2 regions of the Pseudomonas leptonychotis genome follow, and region 1 is predicted to be linked to the other one. Evidence: riboswitches for the same ligand, from Rfam matches in the RefSeq annotation. Region 1 holds a riboswitch; the other holds the start of a gene.
The links. Region 1 has a riboswitch for cobalamin ahead of D8779_RS16290 (TonB-dependent receptor domain-containing protein). Riboswitches for the same ligand answer to the same signal wherever they lie in the genome.
Positions count from the first base shown of each region.

Region 1 (3,663 bases):
CGCCCTGGCCGAACCATGTTTGGGCAGTTTCCAGCGCTTCGGGTAAACTGCCGCATCTTTTACACCTATAACGATCTGCCTGATGCCGACGACCTTCCACGAGATTCCCCGTGAACGCCCGCTGACGCCCCTTCTAGACCGCGCCAATACGCCGGACGAGCTTCGTCGCTTGGCCGAAGCCGAGCTAGAAACCTTGGCCGACGAGCTGCGCCAGTACCTGCTGTATACGGTCGGGCAGACCGGTGGCCATTTCGGTGCGGGCTTGGGCGTCATCGAGCTGACCGTGGCTCTGCATTACGTCTTCGACACCCCCGATGACCGTCTGGTGTGGGATGTAGGCCATCAAGCCTACCCGCACAAGATCCTTACCGGCCGCCGCGAACAGATGAGCAGCCTGCGCCAGAAGGACGGCGTTGCAGCCTTTCCGCGCCGCAGCGAAAGTGAGTACGACACCTTTGGCGTTGGCCACTCCAGCACCAGCATCAGTGCCGCACTGGGCATGGCCATCGCCGCGCGCATGCAAGGCAGCAAGCGCAAATCGGTCGCGGTAATCGGTGACGGCGCGCTGACCGCCGGCATGGCCTTCGAGGCGCTGAATCACGCCTCTGATGTCAAAGCCAACATGCTGGTGGTGCTGAACGACAACGACATGTCGATCTCCAAGAACGTCGGCGGCCTGTCCACCTACCTGGCCAAAATTCTCTCCAGCCGCACCTACGCCAACATGCGCGAAGGCAGCAAAAAAGTGCTGTCGAAGCTGCCCGGTGCCTGGGAAATAGCCCGTAAAACCGAAGAACACGCCAAAGGCATGCTGGTCTCCGGCACCTTGTTCGAGGAGCTGGGCTGGAACTACATCGGCCCCATCGACGGCCACGACCTGCCGACCCTGCTGGCCACCCTGCGCAACATGCGCGAACTCGACGGCCCGCAATTCCTGCATGTGGTGACCAAAAAGGGCAAGGGCTTCGCCCCGGCCGAGGCCGACCCGATTGGCTACCACGCCATCACCAAGCTGGAACCGATCAAACCGGGGGCCAACAGCGCACCGAAGAAACCTAGCGGCCCCAAGTACTCCAGCGTCTTCGGCCAATGGCTGTGCGACATGGCCGCCGAGGACCCGCGCCTGGTCGGTATCACTCCAGCGATGAAGGAAGGTTCGGACCTGGTGGCGTTCAGCGAACGTTACCCCGAGCGCTATTTCGACGTCGCCATCGCCGAACAGCACGCGGTAACGCTGGCCGCTGGCATGGCCTGCGACGGCGTGAAGCCGGTGGTGGCGATTTATTCGACCTTCCTACAACGCGCTTACGACCAGTTGATCCACGACGTCGCCGTGCAGCACCTTGATGTGCTGTTCGCCATCGATCGCGCCGGCCTGGTTGGCGAAGACGGACCGACCCACGCCGGCAGCTTCGACATTGCCTACCTGCGCTGCATCCCCGGCATGCTGGTGATGACGCCGAGCGATGAGAACGAGCTGCGCCGCATGCTAACCACCGGCCATCTGTTCGACGGCCCGGCAGCAGTGCGCTACCCGCGCGGCAGCGGCCCGAATGCCGCCATCGAGTCAGGCCTCGCACCACTGGAAATCGGCAAGGGCATCATTCGTCGCCAAGGCAGCAAAACGGCACTTCTAGTGTTCGGCGTGCAGTTGAATGAGGCGCTGAAAGTCGCCGAGGCTCTCGACGCCAGCGTGGTGGATATGCGCTTCGTCAAACCACTGGACGAAGCCCTGGTGCGTCAGCTCGCGGCCAGTCACGAGCTGCTGGTCACGGTTGAAGAGAACAGCGTAATGGGAGGTGCCGGCAGTGCCGTCAGCGAATTCCTCGCCCATGCTGGCATCCTCAAACCGGTGCTGCACCTGGGCCTGCCTGATTACTACGTTGAGCACGCCAAGCCTGCACAGATGCTGGCCGAATGTGGGCTGGATGCTGCCGGGATAGAGGCAGCTGTACGCGAGCGCCTCAGCACGCTGCCTGCATGAGCACCGCTCATCCAAACCTGATTCTTGCTTGCTTGTAATTCATCCAACCGCGCATTAAGGTGCGCGGCGTTTTACTTCCGCCAAGGTGCGCCCTTCTTAGTGAAGCGGCGTTAAACGGGAAGCCGGTGCGCTCTTAACAGCCAACCCGGCGCTGCCCCCGCAACGGTAATCGACCGCAGAGCCATTCTGCACGCAGCCTAATAAACCACTGGCGCAATCCGGGAAGGTGAAGCTGCACATGTCGAGAGCCCGGAGACCGGCCTTGCTGGATGTGACTGGTGTTGCGGAGGGCATCACCGTCAAGCTCAGGCTGCGTTTGCGCGCGCCCGTTCTTGCCCCTGCCCTCCTCAAAAGTGTTGTGTCTTTTGAGGAATATCACATGAAGTTGTCCCGTATTGCTTTGGCTGTGGCGCTGACGCCGCTGGCTGCCCACGCTGACCAAACCAGCATCCGCGAGGTGCAGCCGTTGGTTGTGACCTCTGGACGGCATGCCGAACCGATTGAGCAGGTGACAGCGGCTACCACGGTATTTACCCGCAAAGACATTGAGCGCCTGCAAGTTCGTAGCGTGGCCGAGCTGCTTGAGCGAGTACCGGGCGTCAGTGTCAGCCGTACCGGCGGCGCAGGCAGCCAGACGGGCCTGTTCGTGCGGGGTACTTCGACCGCGCAAACCCTGATCCTGGTGGATGGCCAGCGTATTGCCGCCGCGTCCAGCGGCACCAGCAGCCTGGAGTTTCTCAGCCCCGAGCAGATCGAGCGCGTTGAAGTTGTGCGCGGCGCGCGCTCAGCGCTCTATGGCTCGGATGCCATCGGCGGGGTCGTGCAAATCTTCACCCGCCAAGGCAGCGGCGACGGGCTCAAGCCCTACGTGCGCCTGGGCGCCGGCAGCAACCAAACCTTCGAACGCAGCCTTGGTGTATCCGGCGGCGACGCGTACACCCGCTTTAACCTGGGCGCGGTACTCGATGAAACCCAAGGGATCGACGCCACACGCGACAACTTCGGCGCCAATAGCGATGACGACGCCTACCGCAATAAGTCGCTGACGCTGAACCTTTCGCACCGCTTCAATGACGACTTGAAAGTGGGTTTCAGCGCGCTCGATCAGCGCGGCCAGGCCGAGTTTGAAGACCTTTTCAGCACCTCGCTGCCGACCACAGATTTTCGGCTCAGCAGCCTCTCCAGCTATATCGACGCCAACCTCAACGACACGTGGAATAGCCGCCTGGAAATTGGCCACAGCGAGGACAAACGCGACACCGGCAACGATCAACCGCAAGCCAGTAGCGATGCGTTTTACAGTTTCAACACCTACCGCGACTCAGCCAACTGGGTAAACACCCTGACCCTCAACGACCGCCACGAAGTACTGCTGGGTGCCGATTGGTATGAGGACCGCGTGAGTGGCAGCGAAAACTTCAATGAGGTGTCGCGCTGGAACCAGGCCGCATTTGTTCAGCACCGCTACAAGGCCGACGCGTTCTCGACCGAGCTGGGCCTGCGGCATGACAAAAACCAGCAGTTCGGCAGTAAGAACAGCTGGAACGCCGCGCTGACGGTGCCCTTCAACGACGACAACGATTTGATCCTGTCCTACAGCGAAGGCTTCCGCGCCCCTACCTTCAACGACCTGTACTACCCCGATTTCTGTTTCGGCGGCTTTTGCTCCGCGAGCGCCA
Region 1 covers NZ_RFLV01000003.1:427,862-431,524, forward strand. Annotated here, with positions in the region: gene dxs (1-deoxy-D-xylulose-5-phosphate synthase) at 83-1,984, shown strand; cobalamin riboswitch at 2,051-2,263, shown strand; gene D8779_RS16290 (TonB-dependent receptor domain-containing protein) at 2,364-3,663, shown strand, end outside.

Region 2 (3,663 bases), on a different contig from region 1:
CGGGCGGCATTGGCGCTGATCTGCGCGGCATAGGGGTGAGTCAGGTCCAGCAGCAACTCAATGCCCTGCTCGCGGATAAACGCTGCCAGGCCTTCGGCCCCGCCAAAACCACCGACCCGCACTTCGCAGGGCAAGTCATCCGGCACCCGGCCCAAGCCCGCCAGGCTGTAGATGGCCGTGGCGGGTAAATCACGGGCCAAGCGAAGCGCCTCAGTGGTGCCGCCCAGCAGCAAAATACGAAGACTCACGGCTTACGCACCTCCAGTAGGGTGATCGGCAAGGCGCTGCGCCAGGTATCAAAGCCGCCCAGCGGCTGCGCCTGGGCCACGCTGATGCGGGTTAGCTCACCGCCCACCTGTTCACGCCAGGCCACCAACGCCGCCTCGCTCTGCAGGGTCACGGCATTGGCCACCAGCCGCCCGCCCGGCTTAAGGCTGGCCCAACATTGTTCCAGCACGCCGGGGATGGTCACGCCGCCGCCGATAAAGATCGCATCCGGCGCGGCCAATCCGGCCAACGCTTCTGGCGCGCGACCGGCGATCAGTTGCAGGCCGGGTACACCGAGCGCATCGCGGTTGTGCTGGATATGCGCCTGGCGACCGGCATCGACCTCGATGGCCAGCGCCCGGCAGCGGGGATGGACGCGCATCCATTCGATACCGATGGAGCCACAGCCGGCGCCAACATCCCAGAGCAGCTCACCGGGTTGCGGCGCCAACCGCGCCAGGGTGATAGCGCGCACATCGCGCTTGGTCAGCTGGCCGTCGTGCTGATAGGCGTCGTCCGGCAAACCCGGCGTAAGCGGCAGCAAACGCGCATCGGCGACGGCCACACAATCGATTGCCAGCAGATTTAAGTCAGCAACGCGCGGCAACGCCCAATCACTGGCCAAGCCGTCAATGCGCCGCTCCTGGTTGCCACCCAAGTGCTCCAGTACGGTTATGCGGCTGGGACCAAAACCGCGTTCGCGCAGCAGCTCGGCCACCGCCGCCGGGCTCTCGCCGTCATTACTCAACACCAGCAGTCGAGCACCGGGGAAAACCTGCGCCTGCAGCGCCGCCAACGGCCGCGCCACCAGCGACAGCACCGTGACCTCCTGCAGCGGCCAACCCAGGCGAGCAGCGGCCAAGGACACTGAGGACGGAAACGAGAACACCCGCATTTCCTCGGCCGGCAGCTGCCGCGCCAGGCTCGCGCCCACGCCATAGAACAGCGGATCGCCGCTGGCCAGCACACAGACCGGCGTACCGCGTCGCGCCAGTACCGGCGCAACACTGAAAGGGCTGGGCCACAGCTCATGCTGACCCGGCAAATCAGCCGGCAACAACGCCAGCTGCCGCGCCGCGCCAACGATGCACTGCGCTTCAGCCAAGGCCTTGCGAGCCGCCTCGCCCAGGCCGACATAGCCGTCTTCACCGATTCCCACCAGGGTTAACCAGGCCGTCATGCGCTTTCCTCAAACCGTCATCGTCGCGCCGCCCGACCAGTTGGCTGTCGTACCCGCGCGCAAAGCGGGCATAATAGCGCCTTCGTCGGTGCCCTAATGGGCCGAAGAACCTGTTTACGATCTCGCGAGCTAGAGCCATGCAAGGCAAAAATAGGCGAGGAAGTGGAGTTTACGAGCTGTAAATGAGCATTCCGAGCCTGTTTTTAACGCAGTAGGGCCGACGCGCAGCAGATCGTAAACAGGTTCTAAGAGGGAATCAGGAGCGATCTGCTGATCGTGACCGAGCTGCCCCCGCAACTGTAAACAGCGAGTTTGCCGCAACTGTGCCACTGGGTAACCGGGAAGGCCGCAGCAGATGAAGACCTGTAAGCCAGGAGACCTGCCGACGACGCTAGTCGCGAGTGCCAACATCGGGCGGGGTGTACCGATGCCATTGAGTCCCCTGTGCCAGGGCGGGCTCTGCTGGTTCGGTCGCCGCGTCTTTGTTGTTGGTGACCTTTTTTGCGCGACCATTCCATCACCGTCGATCCATCACTACCACGCCCCAGCGCGTGCCCCGGCCTGCTGCGCATTGTGCAAGCACTGGACGGTGGCATCTGCCGGGTCAAGCTGGCTGGCGGTGTACTCAGCAGCAACCAAGCCCGCGCCATCGCCGAGGCCGCCGAACACTGCGCCAGCGGTGTGCTGGAGCTGACCAACCGCAGCAATCTGCAGATTCGTGGCGTATTAGCTGGTCAGCAGGCCGAGCTGATTGAGCGCCTGCTCGCCGCCAACCTGGGCCCAAGTAACCCGACGGCTGATGATGTGCGCAACCTGCTGCTCAGCCCCGCCGCCGGTCTCGACCCGCAGGCGCTGCTCGACACCCGACCGTTAGCCGCCGCGTTGCTTGAACTGCTGCAAAGCACCCCGGCACTGCACGGGCTATCGGCCAAATTCGCCATTCAGTTGGATGGCGGCGAAGCCCTGGCGATGCTCGAACACCCGCACGATATCTGGCTTAGCGCTCTGCCCGGCATGCCGGCACGGCTGGCCTTTGGCCTGGCTGGCTGCCCAGGTGATCAGCCACTGGGCGTGGTCGACGCAGAGCAAACCGTGTCGCTGGTAGAGCAGCTGCTAAGGCTGTTTATCGAACTGGCCGGCAACGCACACAGCCGTATGCGCCAGCTGCTAAGCGTGATTCCAGCCAGCCAGCTGCTGCAACAGCTGCAAACGCGCCTGCCCTTTGCCGTGCAAGCGCCGCCGGCCGATTGGCAACGCACACCGGTCAGCCCACGCGCGCCGATCGGCATTTATCCCCAGCAGCAAGCGGACCTGCGCATGGTCGCCGCTGGCGCGCGCCTGGGACGGATCGACGCCGCGCAATTGCAGGCCCTGGCCGATCTGGCTGAACAACATGGCGATGCCAGTCTGCGCCTGACGCCCTGGCAGGGTGTGTTGCTGCCAAATATCCCCGAACACTCGACGGACACACTGCTGCACAAGCTGAACGACCTCGGCTTGCTCACCGATGCGCAAGAACCGTTAAGCCAGCTGATCGCCTGCACCGGCTCCGCCGCCTGCGCTAAAGGCTTGAGCGACAGCAAGGCCGATGCCCTGCGCCTTTCCGCACGGCTGCGCGCCAGCAGCGTCCGCCCTCAGGTGCATTTAAGCGCCTGCCCGCGCTCCTGCGCCGCTGCGCACACCGCGCCCTTTACCTTGCTGGCCAGCAGCGCTGGCCACTACCAACTCTATCAACGCACGCCGCAGGCAGCCGGTTTCGGCCAACTGCTGGCCAGCGCCATTACGATCGACGAGGCCGGCGACTGGTTCGCCGCCCACTGCGCAACAGGAAATAGCGATGCTTGATTACATCCGCGATGGCCAGGAAATCTACCGCCAATCCTTCGCCACCATCCGCGCCGAGGCTGACCTCAGCAACATTCCCGCTGATCTGGAAAAGCTTGCCGTGCGCCTCATCCACGCCTGCGGCATGGTCGATGTGGTGCAGGACCTGCGCTTCTCCGCCGGTGCCGGTGCTGCCGGCCGCGCCGCACTGGCCAAGGGTGCGCCGATTCTCTGCGATGCGCGGATGGTCGCCGAAGGCATCACCCGCCCGCGCCTGGCTGCGAATAACCCGGTGATCTGCACCCTGCATAACGAAGGCGTGATTGAGCAGGCCCGTGCACTGGGTAATACCCGCTCGGCAGTCGCGCTGGAGCATTGGCGCGAGCACCTGG
Region 2 covers NZ_RFLV01000001.1:1,623,038-1,626,700, forward strand. Annotated here, with positions in the region: gene D8779_RS07340 (cobalt-precorrin-6A reductase) at 1-248, opposite strand, end outside; gene cbiE (precorrin-6y C5,15-methyltransferase (decarboxylating) subunit CbiE) at 245-1,447, opposite strand; cobalamin riboswitch at 1,652-1,848, shown strand; gene cobG (precorrin-3B synthase) at 1,949-3,292, shown strand; gene D8779_RS07355 (precorrin-8X methylmutase) at 3,285-3,663, shown strand, end outside.
Region 2: it holds a riboswitch for cobalamin, as region 1 does, so the genes downstream of both, cobG (precorrin-3B synthase) here and D8779_RS16290 (TonB-dependent receptor domain-containing protein) in region 1, are expected to answer to the same signal.